Linked DNA regions of Rhodovastum atsumiense. The protein of the gene in region 1 interacts with the protein of each later gene in a pairwise test. Links are inferred from orthologs where the notes say so. Each region holds a gene or a part of one and is shown in the gene's direction. Other genes may lie near its edges. The genes, in order: NBY65_RS12945 and torA.

Region 1 (6,321 bases):
CAGGCGGCCCTGTCACGACATGCCGCCACCGGCGCGCTGCCCCCCTTGCGCGAGGCGGCGCATCAGCTCAAGGGCGCGGCAGCGCAGGTCGGGCTGGCGGAATTGCAGGATCTGGCGGAAGCCGTGCAGCGGGCAGCCGAGTCAGGTTCCATCACGGCGACGCGTGCCGCGGTGGTGGCAGTCATCGCGATCATGCCGACAGCACTGGCGGATTTGCAGACCGCCTGGGACGAGGCGGCCGCCGGGGATCAGGCGTGCAGGGCGTAGCCGATGCCGTGCTCCGTCACGATCAGCCGTGGATGCGCCGGATCCGCCTCGATCTTGCGGCGCAGCCGTGCCACGAGAACATCCACGGTCCGGTCATTGGGCGCCCAGTCGCGATGGCTGATCGCATCCAGCAGGCTGTCGCGCGTCAGCACGTGCCCCGGCCGGCGCGCCAGCGCGGCGAGCAGGTCGAATTCGCCGCGCGTCAACCGCACCTCCTCCCCGCCCGGCGAGGTCAGGCGCCGAAGCGAAAAGTCAATGCTCCAGCCCGCGAAACGACGAACCATGCGGTCCGGCCCGGATGAATACGAACTGGCACCGATCCGACGCAGCACGGTGCGGGCCCGCGCCAGCAGCTCACGCGGCGAGAACGGTTTGGTGACATAATCATCGGCACCGAGCTCCAGGCCCAGCACGCGATCCACCTCGTCCCCCCGGGCCGAAACCAGGATCACCGGCAGGGCACTCTGGGCGCGCAATTCGCGCATGATGGCCAATCCATCTTCGTCAGGCAGACGGATATCCAGCAACAGCAGGTCCGGCGTTTCCCGCGCCAACACAGCGCGCAGGCCGGCACCACTGCCCACGGCGGTCACACGGAAACCTTCGCGCTCGAAATAGGCCGTGATCGATTCACGGGCTACCGGCTCGTCGTCCACCACCAGCACATGGCGGCCTTGCGCCGCAGCCCCTCTTGTCGTGCATGGCTCCGATAACATGCCACCCTCACCGGTTCACCTCCTGTTAACACAAGGACAAACCCGGTTCACAGCAATAATCTAGAAAAAGCCGTAATGGCCCGTCGTCCCGACGGGACGCCCCCGGGAGCAGGACATGCTGGCGTGGATCAGAAAAGCCTGGCGCGAGCCTGGCATCAAAATCGGACTGGGAGGCATGATCGCCCTCGTCGCCGTGGCCGTGGCCGGCACGCTTGCCGCCGGCGGTGCCGTATCGGTGGCGCTCGATCGTTCAAGCACGCTGGAATTCTGCGTCTCCTGCCACAGCATGCAGGCGCCCTATACCGAGTACCAGGCCTCGCCACATTTCCGCAACGCCTCCGGCGTGCGTGCGGTGTGCTCGGATTGCCATGTGCCGCACGAGACCGGACCGAAGCTGCTGGCCAAGCTGGGGGCGGCGAAGGATGTCTGGCACGAGGCGCTGGGCACCATCGACACGCCGGAGAAGTTCGAGCGCAACCGACTGCGCATGGCGCAACAGGTCTGGGCCCGGATGGAAGCGACTGATTCGCGTGAGTGCCGTTCCTGTCACCTCGCGTCGGCCATGGACCCGCACAAGCAACGACCGAAATCCGACCAGATGACCAAGGGCCTTGCCAAGGGCGAGAGCTGCATCGCCTGCCACAAGGGCATCGCCCACAAGCTGCCTGACATGTCCAGCGGCTACCGCGCCACCTGGGAGCAACTGGTCGCCGATGCGGCCAGCGAAGGTGCGCGGGCGAACGATCTCTACACGCTGGCCACCACACCGTTCTTCCTCGACCGTCCCGCCGCGGCCCAGGATGGAGAGTCCGCCGGCAAGCTGCTGCCTGCCTCGCCGGTGAAGGTGCTGGCGCGCAATGGCGACTGGGTGCAGGTGCGTGTCAGCGGCTGGGCCCAGGAAGGCGCCGAACGGCTGATCTACGTGGCCAAGGGCCAGCGCATCATGACCGCCGTGATGCCGGATGAAACCACCGAGAAGCTGGAGCGTGGTACCCCCGTGCTGGATCCCGAAACCGAGCTCACCTGGACACCGGTTTCGCTCACGGTGTGGGTCCAGCGCCAGGGATTGTTCTCCGACATCAACCGTCTCTGGGCCTATGGCGCCGAGATGTACCAGGCCAGTTGCAGTTCCTGCCACGGGCTGACGCCGATCAACCACTTCCTGCCCAACCAGTGGACCGGGGCGCTGGCCGACATGAAGAACAACATCACGCTCGACGACGAGCAGTATCGCTTCATGTTGAAGTACCTGCAGATGCACGCGGGGCATTGAGCAGAAGCCGCACCATGTCCCTGTCCCGCGCCGACCTCTTCGCCGGGTTTGCCACCTTCTTTGCTGCGCCGCTGGAACAGGAAGACGTTGCCGCGCTGAGGGCGGATGGCCGGCTCGGTTGCCTCGGGGCACTGCTGCAGCGCCCAGTCTGCCGCCCGCCCCTCCAACGGGCCTGCACCGTGCTCGCCGGCTTCGCCGATACCCCGACGGCGACCAGCCGGTTGAACGCGGCATTCTGCCGGCTCTTCCTGGGGACCGGTGGTCCGCAAGGCACGGTGCCACCCTGCGAATCCGCCTGGCGCGGCACGGGCGGACGGCTGTTTCAGGAACCGACCGCGGAAATGGCCACGTTGCTGGCCACGCATGGGCTCGCCGTCGCCGCGGAGTGCTGCGAGCCGCCGGATCACCTGGCCATCGAATTGTCGCTCATGGCCGCCTTGCTGGCGGCCCCCGATCCCGATGCAACAGCCGTGGCGGCGCTGCGGGAGCGCCTGCTCGGCTGGGTGCCACGCTTCGCCGCGGCGTGCACCACCTGCGACCCGCCCGGCTTCTACGCCGCCCTGGCCACGCTGCTGCACCTCTTCCTGCTGCAGGAAGACGCGGCTGCGTGTGCCGGATCCGAACACGTCCATGAGGAAATGGGTGCATGACCATCCCTGATACCCAGGCCGCCAGCCCCTGTGCGCTGACGCGGCGCCGGCTGCTGGTCTCCGCCGCCGCGCTCGGCGCGACAGCCACGATCGGCGGAATGCCGGGACGCGCCCGCGCCGCCGGCCCGCAGGAAATCCTGAGCGGCTCGCACTGGGGCGCCTTCCACGCCCGCGTCGAGGACGGCCGCTTCGTCAGCCTCCGCCCCTGGGAGAAGGACCCGCGCCCCTCCCCTACCCTCGCCGGCGTGCAGGACATCGTCTACAATCCGGCCCGCATCCGCTACCCGATGGTGCGGCGGGCCTGGCTGGAACAGGGTCCCGGTGCCGCCCCCGAGACCCGGGGCACGGGCGACTTCGTGCGGGTGAGCTGGGACAAGGCGCTCGACCTGGTGGCCGGCGAGATCCGTCGCATGCAGGCCGAGCACGGCCCCTGGGCACTGTTCGGCGGCAGCTATGGCTGGCGCAGCTCCGGGCGCGTCGGCAACCCGCAGACGATGCTGAAGCGCCTGCTGAATCTCAGCGGCGGCTATGTCGAATCCTCGTCCAACTATTCCAAGGCGGCGCTCGAGGGCATCATGCCCTACGTGGTCGGCTCGGTGGAGGCCGAAGGCCAGCAGACCGCGTACGGCACCGTGACCGAGAACACCGAGTTGCTGGTGTTCTGGGCCTGCAGCCCGCTCGGCAACAACCACATCTCCGCCGCCATCCCCGACCATCAGGTCTGGGGTTGGTTCGACGAGCTGGCGAAGCGGGGCAAGAAGGCGATTTTCATTGACCCGGTGCGCACCGATGCCTGCAAGAAGTTGAACGCCGAGTGGATCGCGCCACGACCACACACCGACGTCGCGATGATGATCGGCATCGCCCACACACTGCTAAGCGAGAACCTGCACGACAGCAAGTTCCTCAAGGACTGCACGCGTGGCTTCGATCGCTTCGCCGACTACCTGACCGGCAAGTCCGACGGCATCGCCAAGAGCGTCGAATGGGCCGAGGCGATCTGCGGCATCCCGGCGGCGGTGATCCGCGACCTGGCACGGCGCTTCGCGAAGAACCGCACCATGCTGGTCGGCGGCTGGGCCACGCAGCGCCAGCAGCACGGCGAGCAGGCCCCCTGGATGCTGATCACCCTGGCCTGCATGCTTGGCCAGATCGGCCTGCCCGGCGGTGGCTTCGTGCAGCGCTACCACATCGACGGCGGCGGCGCACCGATGTCGCTTGCTCCGCCGCTCGGCAACGGCATGTCGGCCGGCAAGCGCGTCGAAACCAAGCCCTGGACCGAAGACCGCGGTACCAAGGTGATCCCCTGCGCCCGCATCGTCGACATGCTGCTCAACCCGGGTGGCGAGTACGAGCACAACGGCAAGCGCTTCAAATACCCTGACGTGCGCTTCGCCTACTGGGTTGGCGGCAACCCGTTCCACCACCACCAGGACCGCAATCGACAGGTGGCGGCGTGGAAGAAGTTCGAGACCTTCATCGTCCAGGACTTCCAGTGGACGGCCAGCGCCCGCATGGCGGACATCGTGCTGCCCGCCACCACAACGGTGGAACGCAACGACATCGAACGCGTCGGCCCTTCTGCCGGCGTCGCGATCATGGCGATGCGCAAGATCATCGACCCGGTGTTCGAGGCCCGCAATGACTACGACATCTTCAAGGATCTGGCGAAGCGCCTGGGGGTGGAGCAGCCGTTCACCGAAGGCAAATCGGAGATGGACTGGATCCGCGCGAGCTACGACGCCGCGCTGGCCGCGGCGAAGCCGAAGAACATCCCCATGCCGGATTTCGACAGCTTCTGGAACGGTGCCGGGGTAGTGGAATTCGAGGTTCCCGCCGCATCGAAGAAATGGATCAAATACGCCGCCTTCCGGCAGGACCCGCTGCTCAACCCGTTGCCAACGCCCTCAGGCAAGATCGAGATTTTCTCAACCGCCATCGAACGGATGAAATACGAGGACTGCCCGCCGCACCCGACCTGGATGGAACCGGTCGAGCGCCTCGGCAGGCCTGGCAAGTATCCGCTGCACGTGAACTCCTCGCACCCCGAGCTGCGCCTGCATTCACAGCTCTGTGGCAGCGCAGCGGTGCGCAAGCTGTACGAGGTCGCGGGACGCTCGCCCTGCTGGATCAACCCGGCAGATGCCGCCTCCCGTGGCATCAAGGATGGCGACACGGTGCGGGTGTTCAACGACCGCGGCCAGTGCCTCGCCGGCGCCGTGGTGACCGAGGATATCCGCCCCGGCGTGCTGCGGCTGCAGGAAGGCGCGTGGTACGATCCGCTTGACCCCGGCAAGCCGGACACACTGTGCAAGTTCGGCGACCCGAACGTGCTCACGCCCGATATCGGGACCTCGCGGCTGTCACAGGCAACGTCGGCCTGTACGACGATGGCGGAGGTCGAGAAATTCCAGGGCATGCCGCCGGAAGTGACGGTGTTCACGGCACCGGCGCGGGCGGGCTGACCGTCGGGGCTTCGCCCCGAACCCGACCAGGAGGCTTTGCCTCCTGGACCTCCACCAAGGGCCACAAGGCCCTTGGAACCCATTCCTTGCCGCGCAGCGCTATGGGGGTGCAGGGGCCTTGTGGCCCCTGCCGGGTCCAGGGCAGAGCCCTGGCCTTCCTGTATCAGCGCACCAGGCAGGGGCGCTTGTTGTCGAACTTCCAGCCCGGGATCAGGTACTGCATCGCCACCGCATCGTCGCGCGCGCCGAGGCCGTGCTGCTTGTACAGCGCGTTCGCCTGTTCCAGTGCATCGAGATTCACCTCGATGCCGAGGCCCGGTTTCTCCGGCACCTTCACCATCCCGCCGACGATCTTCAGCGGGTCACGCGTCAGGTGCTGGCCGTCCTGCCAGATCCAGTGCGTGTCGATCGCCGTGATCTTGCCCGGCGCCGCCGCCGCGACATGGGTGAACATCGCCAGCGAGATGTCGAAATGGTTGTTGGAGTGCGAGCCCCAGGTCAGGCCCCACTCATGGCACATCTGCGCCACCCGCACCGAGCCCTGCATGGTCCAGAAATGCGGGTCGGCCAGTGGGATATCGACCGACTGCAGCGAGATCGCGTGGCCCATCTGCCGCCAGTCGGTGGCGATCATGTTGGTGGCGGTCGGCAGGCCGGTGGCACGGCGGAACTCGGCCATCACCTCGCGGCCGGAATAGCCCTGCTCGGCGCCGCACGGGTCCTCGGCATAGGCCAGGATGTCGTGCCGCCCCTTGCACAGCGAGATCGCCTCGGCCAGTGACCAGGCGCCGTTGGGATCGAGGGTGATGCGCGCCTGCGGGAAGCGGGCCGCCAGTGCCGCGATCGCCTCGATCTCCTCGGCGCCGCTGAACACACCGCCCTTCAGCTTGAAGTCGTTGAAGCCATAGTGGGCATGCGCGGCTTCGGCGAGGCGCACGACCCCTTCCGGC
Region 2 (6,607 bases), 1.9 Mb from region 1 along the record:
TGGCTGGCAACAAAGTTCTTGTTAACGCTTTGTTTGCACTCGTTTTCATTCCGTTAACAAAACCCGCGAACGCGGTTTACACACCCCGGCTACGCAGAGTCCTGAGCGGCCGTCGCGCTGACGGCGCGGCGAACGGGGACGAACGATGCTGGCGTGGCTGCGCAGGTCTTGGCGGAAGCCGGTCTTCAGAATCGGACTGGGAGGGGCTGCAGCGGTCGTTGCGGTGGCGGTCGGGGCAACGGTGGTCGCGGGCGGTGCCGTCGGCGTGGCGCTGCAGCGGACCAGCACGCTGGAATTCTGCGTCTCCTGCCACACGATGCAGAAGCCCTACGTGGAGTACCAGGCTTCGCCCCATTATCGCAACGCCTCGGGCGTCCGTGCGATCTGTGCCGATTGCCACGTGCCGCACGAGACCGGCCCGAAGCTGCTGGCCAAATTGCAAGCGGTGAAGGACGTGTGGGCCGAGTGGCGCGGCACGATCGACACCGAGGAAAAGTTCGAGCGCAACCGGCTGCGCATGGCGAAACAGGTCTGGGCGCGCATGCAGGCGAACGACTCGCGTGAGTGCCGCGCCTGCCACCTCGCCACGGCGATGGACCCGCACAAGCAGAAGCCGAAAGCGGAGCAGATGACCAAGGGCCTCGCCAACGGCGAGACCTGCATTTCCTGCCACAAAGGGATCGCTCACCATCTGCCGGACATGTCGCAGGGCGCGCGGCAGATGTTCAGTGATCTCCAGGCGACGGCGGCGCAGACTACGGCGCGGGCCGGCGATGTGCTCTATCCGCTGGCGACCATGCCTCTCTACGTCCAGCGCCCGGATGACCAGGAGACACCCTCCGACGGTCGTTTCATCGCGGCGACGGCCCTGAAGGTCCTTGCCAGCGAGGGCGACTTCCTCCAGGTCCGCATCGAGGGATGGCGGCAGCAGGGTGCCGACCGGATGATCTACGCGCTGCAGGGCAAGCGCATCTTCGCGGTCGCCCTGGGACCGCGGGCCCTCGAAGCCGTGCAGGCCGGCGAGAGCATGACCGACCCTGATACGGACCAGGTCTGGACCCCCGCCACCCTGACCGCCTGGGTGCGCAAGGGCGGGATGGTGGCCGATCTCGGTGCGATCTGGGCCTACGGCGAGGAGATGTATGGCTCAAGCTGCGGCACCTGCCACGCGCTGTCGCCGACGGACCACTTCCTTGCCAATCAGTGGATCGGCACGGTCAACAGCATGCGCGACCGCATCACGCTGGACGACGAGCAGGTCCGGCTGATGCAGAAATACCTCCAGCTCCACGCCCGCGACGTCGTGGCCGACGCTTCGGCGAAGGTGCACTGATGACGCCGCTATTGGTCGGGGGCGGGGTGCTCTGGCGCTGGCTGTCCGGCGTGTTCGCAGCCCCTCTCGATGCAACCTCGCTGCAGGCGTGCCGGACCGGCATGGACGAGATCGAAGCGCTGTGCGCCGACCCAACGCTGGCGCCCGGCCTGCGGCGCATGCGGGACGCGCTGGCGGCCTTGCCCGTCGCGCCGGCCTGCGTCGCGCTGCTGGCGCATGACCACACGCTGCTGTTCTCCGGTGCGGGCGGGCCGGCGACGGTGCCGCCGTACGAGTCGGCGTTCACCGAACCGGGCGGCCGCCTGTTCGGCGCCGCGGAAACCCGGATGCGCAGCCTGCTTGCGGATCTCGGCCTGCGGCTAGCGCCGGGCGTGGTCGAGCCATCGGACCACATCGCAATCGAGTTCCTGGCCATGGCGGAGCTGTCTGAGGCAGCCGGGCCGTCACCACGACGTACCGAGCTGCTGGCCGCCCTTTGCAATTGGCTGCCTGCCTTCCGCGATGCCTGCCTCGTCCGCGACAGTCGTGGCTTCTATGCCGGGGCCGCGATGCTGGCGGCCGCATTGGCCGCGGCGGCCTGGCCGGCCGCATCTCAAGAAACACTGGAGGAATGCTGATGTTGCACTCTGACCATGACGAGCGCACGACGGCGGTCGGCCGCCGGTCGCTCCTGAAGCTCGGCGCCGCGGGCGCGGCGCTGTCGATGTTCGGGCCTTCGCTGCTGACCCGGGGCGCCGCGGCCGCGATGCCGGCAAATGGCGAAGTCATGAACGCCAGCCACTGGGGCGCCTTCAAGGCGACGATCAAGGACGGCCGTTTCGTCGCCATCAAGCCCTGGGAGAAAGATCCGCATCCGACGCACATGCTCGACGGCGTGCTGGACATCACCTACTCGCCGACCCGCATCAAGTACCCGATGGTCCGGCGCGCCTGGCTGGAAAAGGGCCCGGGGGCGATGGTCGAGGACCGGGGCAAGGGGGATTTCGTCCGCGTCAGCTGGGACAAGGCGCTTGACCTCGTGGCGAACGAGATCAAGCGGGTGCAGGGCAAGTATGGTCCCACCTCGATCTTCGCGGGCTCCTATGGCTGGCGCAGCTCGGGCTGTCTCGGCCATCCCGGCACGTTGCTGCGCCGGCTGATGAACACGACCGGGGGCTATGTGAAGTCCTCCGGCGACTACTCCACCGGCGCCGCCCAGGTGATCATGCCGCATGTGATGGGCAGCCTGGAGGTCTACGAGCAGCAGACCTCGTGGCCCGTGGTGGCGGAGAACACCGAGTTGCTGGTGTTCTGGGGCGCCGATCCGGTCAAGACCTGCCAGATCTCGAACACGGTCGCCGAGCACGGCGCCTATCCGGGGATGCAGGCGTACAAGGCCAAGGGCAAGAAGGTCATCTGCATCGACCCCGTGCGCACCGAGACCGCGAAGTTCTTCGGCGCCGAGCTGGTGTCACCGCGGCCGCAGACCGACGTGGCCATGATGCTGGGCATCGCCCACACGCTCTACACCGAGAAACTGCACAACAAGGCATTCCTCGATAGCTGCACGACGGGCTTCGACCGGTTCGTGCCCTACCTGACCGGGAAGTCGGACGGCACCCCCAAGGACGCGGCCTGGGCGGAAAAGATCTGCGGCGTGCCGGCCGAGACGATCAAGGACCTGGCCCGGTGCTTCGCCAAGAGCCGCACCATGCTGGCCGGTGGCTGGTCGCTGCAACGCCAGCACCACGGCGAGCAGGCGCACTGGATGCTCGTCACGCTGGCGGCGATGCTCGGCCAGATCGGGCTGCCGGGGGGCGGCTTCGGCTTCAGCTACCACTACGCCAGCGGCGGCAACCCGACCACCCGGGCGCCGCGCGTGACGGTGATCAGCGACGGAACGGTGGCGCAGGGGGCACCCTGGCTGACCAGCGGCGGCGTCGCGTCGATCCCCTGCGCCCGGGTCGTGGACATGCTGCTGAATCCCGGGAAGGAGTACCAGTTCAACGGCAAGACGGAGCGGTACCCGGACATCAAGATGGCCTACTGGTGCGGCGGCAACCCGTTCGCCCACCATCAGGACCGCAACCGGCAGGTCAAGGCCTGGCGCAAGCTGGAGACCTTCATCGTCCACGACGTCGTCTGGACGGCGACGGCCCGGATGGCCGACATCGTCCTGCCGGCGGCAACTTCCATCGAGCGCAACGACGTGAGCATGGTGGGCGACTACTCCGCCACCGCGATCGTGGCGATGAAGAAAGGCATCGAACCCATCTTCGAGGCCCGCAGCGACTACGACATCTTCGCGGGCGTTGCCAAACGGCTGGGCAAGGAGCGGGAGTTCACCGAAGGCCGGGCCGAGATCGACTGGGTGCGTGCGATCTACGAAAAGGCGTACAACCAGGGCAAATCGAACGGCGTGCCGATGCCCGACTTCGATGCGTTCTGGACGGCCGGCATCGTCGAGTTCGAGGTGCCACCGGCCAATGCCAAATTCGTCCGACACGCCAAGTTCCGCGAGGATCCGTTGCTGAACCCGCTGGGCACGCCATCGGGGCTGATCGAGATCTTCTCCAGGAACATCGAGAAGATGGGCTACGACGACTGCCCGCCGCACCCGGCCTGGATGGAACCGCTGGAGCGCCTCGCTGGTCCGGACACGAAGTATCCGCTGCATGTCGCGGCATCCCATCCGAACGACCGGCTGCACTCGCAGCTTTGCGGCACCAAGCTGAACCTCGGCTATCGTATCGCCGGGCGTGAGCCATGCCTGATGAACCCGGCCGATGCCGCCGCCCGCGGCATCAAGGACGGCGATCTCGTCCGGCTGTTCAACGGCCGCGGGCAAATCTTGGTCGGCGTTCGGATCAGCGGCGACGTCATGCCAGGCGTGGTGCAGGTCTACGAGGGCGGCTGGTACGATCCGGCCGAGCCGGGCGTCGTCGGCACGCTGTGCAAGTACGGCGACGTCAACGTTCTGACCCCCGACATCCCCAGTTCGAAGCTGGCGATGGCCACCTGTGGCCAGACCGTCATGGCGGAGGCCGAAAAGTTCAAGGGGACTGTTCCGGAAGTGACGGTCTTCTCGGCACCGGCTGCCGCCGCGTAGCAAGTAAGGCGAGGGCGCTGCCCTCGACCCGGCAGGGGCCACAAGGCCCCTGCACCCCCAAAGCGCTGCGCGGCAAGGAATGGGATCCAAGGGCCTCTGGCCCTTGGTGGAGGTCCAGGGGGCAAAGCCCCCTGGCGGGGGCGGGGCAGCGCCCCGCGAAGCCTCAGGCTTGCACCAACTCCGGCTCGAAATTCCACAGTGAACCGGTTTCAGTCGCGCGCCGCGCCAGTTCGGCGGTGTCGCAGGCGATCATCCACTCTTCGTTGGTCGGCACCACGACGGCGCGCGGGCCTTCGGCGTTGCTGCTGATCACCCCGCCGGCGCCGCCGACCATGGCGGCATTGGCGGCCGGATCCAGTTCCAGCCCGAGCAGGCGCAGCCGGGCCACCGTCATCGCGCGCACGCGGGCCGAGTTCTCGCCGATGCCGCCGGTGAAGACGATGGCGTCCAGGCGCCGCAGCGCCATCGCCAGCCCGCCGATATGGCGCACGAGGCGATGCACGAAGACGTCGAGGGCAAGGCGGGCACCGGGGTGACCGGCCTCGGCGGCGGATTCCAGTTCGCGGCAGTCATTGGTCAGGCCGGAGACGCCGAGCAGGCCGCTCTGCTTGTTGAGCAGGGTGTCGATGTCGGCGGCGGAGCGGTCGCCGGTGCGCATCAGGTGCAGCACGGCGCCCACGTCGATGTCGCCGCTGCGTGTGCCCATGACCAGCCCTTCCAGCGGGGTCATGCCCATGGTGGTGTCCATGGAATGCCCGTCCTGCACCGCGGTGGCGGAGGCGCCGTTGCCGAGATGGGCGATCACCAGGCCGTGGTTGCCCGGTTCCAGCCCCAGCATGGCGACGGTCTCGCGCGCCACGAAGCGGTGGCTGGTGCCATGGAAGCCGTAGCGACGCACGCCCTGCTGGCGATAAAGCTCGGTCGGCACCGCGTAGAGATAGGCTTCCGGCGCCATGCTCTGGTGGAAGGCGGTGTCGAACACCGTGACATGCGGGATGTTGGGCAGCCGCGCCAGCGCGGTGCGCAGGCCGAGCAGGGCGGCGGGGTTGTGCAGCGGCGCGAGCGGGCTGACCGCCTCGATGTCGGCGAGCACCGCGGGGGTGACTAGGGCGGAACTGGTGAAGCGCTCGCCCCCGTGCACGACGCGGTGGCCGACCGCGGCGAGGGCGTCGATCCAGTTGCGCGTGGTCAGTTCGGCCAGCACCGCGTCCAGCGCGGCGGCATGGTCGGAGGCGGGCAGGGACTCGGTGCGCTTGCCCTGCACGTCCTTGAAGGTGATGCGCGGGCCGTCGGTGCCCAGGCGCTCGGCGAGGCCGGAGATCAGCGGCGTGCGCATGCCGGTATCATGCACGGCGAATTTCAGCGAGGACGAGCCGCTGTTCAGAACGAGGATCAGGCACGGATCAGTCGACATCAAGACACTCCTTGCGCGTGACCGGCCGCAGCCGGGGCTGCGGGTCGATGACATTGCGCGTGACGATAGGGAGGGGAGGGCGCCGCCAGGCCGGACCGTGCCAGCCTGGCGGCGCGCTAGTGTGAGGCGTCAGGCACCGGCAGGCCACGCGCGGCGAACAGCGCAACCGCGCGGGCGGTCTCGGCCTGGGTCGGCGTGGGCGTGTCGGCAAGCTCGTAGGTTAGGCCGAGCGCCTGCCATTTATGCGCGCCCATCTGGTGGAAGGGCAGCACCTCGACGCGGTCCACCGCCGGACCGAGGCTCGCCAGGAAGTCGGCGAGTTTGAGGATATCGTCGTCGCCGTCGGTCCAGCCCGGCACCAGCACGTAGCGGATCCACATGCGCTTGCCCAACCGCACCAGCCGCTGCGCGAAATCCAGCGTCGGCTGCAGCTCCTGCCCGGTCAGGCGGCGGTACTGGCCGGGGTCACTGTGCTTGATGTCCAGCAGCACGAGGTCGATCGGATCGAACCAGGCATCGTCGAGCGTATCATGCAGGAAGCCCTGCGTATCAAGGGCGACGTGCAGCCGCAGCTCCGTCTTGATGCGCCGGGTCAGCGCGCCGACGAAGCCCGCCTGCAGCATTGGCTCGCCGCCGGAGATGGTGACACCGCCGGCGAAGCGCAGGAAGCCGGCATAGGGCCGCACCTCCGCCAGCGCCTCGTCCAGCGTCACCGCGCGGCCGTTGTGCAGCTTCCAGGTATCGGGATTGTGGCAGTAGAGGCAGCGGAACA

Evidence for each region.
Region 2: the proteins of NBY65_RS12945 (region 1) and torA interact in binary tests that used the Escherichia coli proteins (3 or more experiments, as listed by UniProt). The link is inferred for Rhodovastum atsumiense from one-to-one orthologs.

What each region holds. Positions count from the first base shown.
Region 1 is NZ_OW485601.1:2,846,949-2,853,269, reverse strand. The notes cover bases 1,239-4,088. They hold NBY65_RS12945 (molecular chaperone TorD family protein), read left to right. Parts: upstream 1,239-2,270; coding sequence 2,271-2,906; downstream 2,907-4,088. Other genes in these bases: torA (trimethylamine-N-oxide reductase TorA), read left to right, coding at 2,903-4,088; NBY65_RS12950 (NapC/NirT family cytochrome c), read left to right, coding at 1,239-2,256. In the rest of the region: NBY65_RS12960 (ATP-binding protein), read left to right, coding at 1-267; NBY65_RS12955 (response regulator), read right to left, coding at 249-983; more of NBY65_RS12950, read left to right, coding at 1,159-1,238; more of torA, read left to right, coding at 4,089-5,371; gudD (glucarate dehydratase), read right to left, coding at 5,535-6,321.
Region 2 is NZ_OW485601.1:4,728,125-4,734,731, forward strand. Bases 1,550-4,685 are described here. They hold torA (trimethylamine-N-oxide reductase TorA), read left to right. Parts: upstream 1,550-1,949; coding sequence 1,950-4,421; downstream 4,422-4,685. Other genes in these bases: NBY65_RS21345 (TorD/DmsD family molecular chaperone), read left to right, coding at 1,550-1,950; NBY65_RS21355 (acetate/propionate family kinase), read right to left, coding at 4,585-4,685. Also shown: NBY65_RS21340 (NapC/NirT family cytochrome c), read left to right, coding at 146-1,333; more of NBY65_RS21345, read left to right, coding at 1,333-1,549; more of NBY65_RS21355, read right to left, coding at 4,686-5,835; pflA (pyruvate formate-lyase-activating protein), read right to left, coding at 5,952-6,607. UniProt on the Escherichia coli protein: Reduces trimethylamine-N-oxide (TMAO) into trimethylamine; an anaerobic reaction coupled to energy-yielding reactions.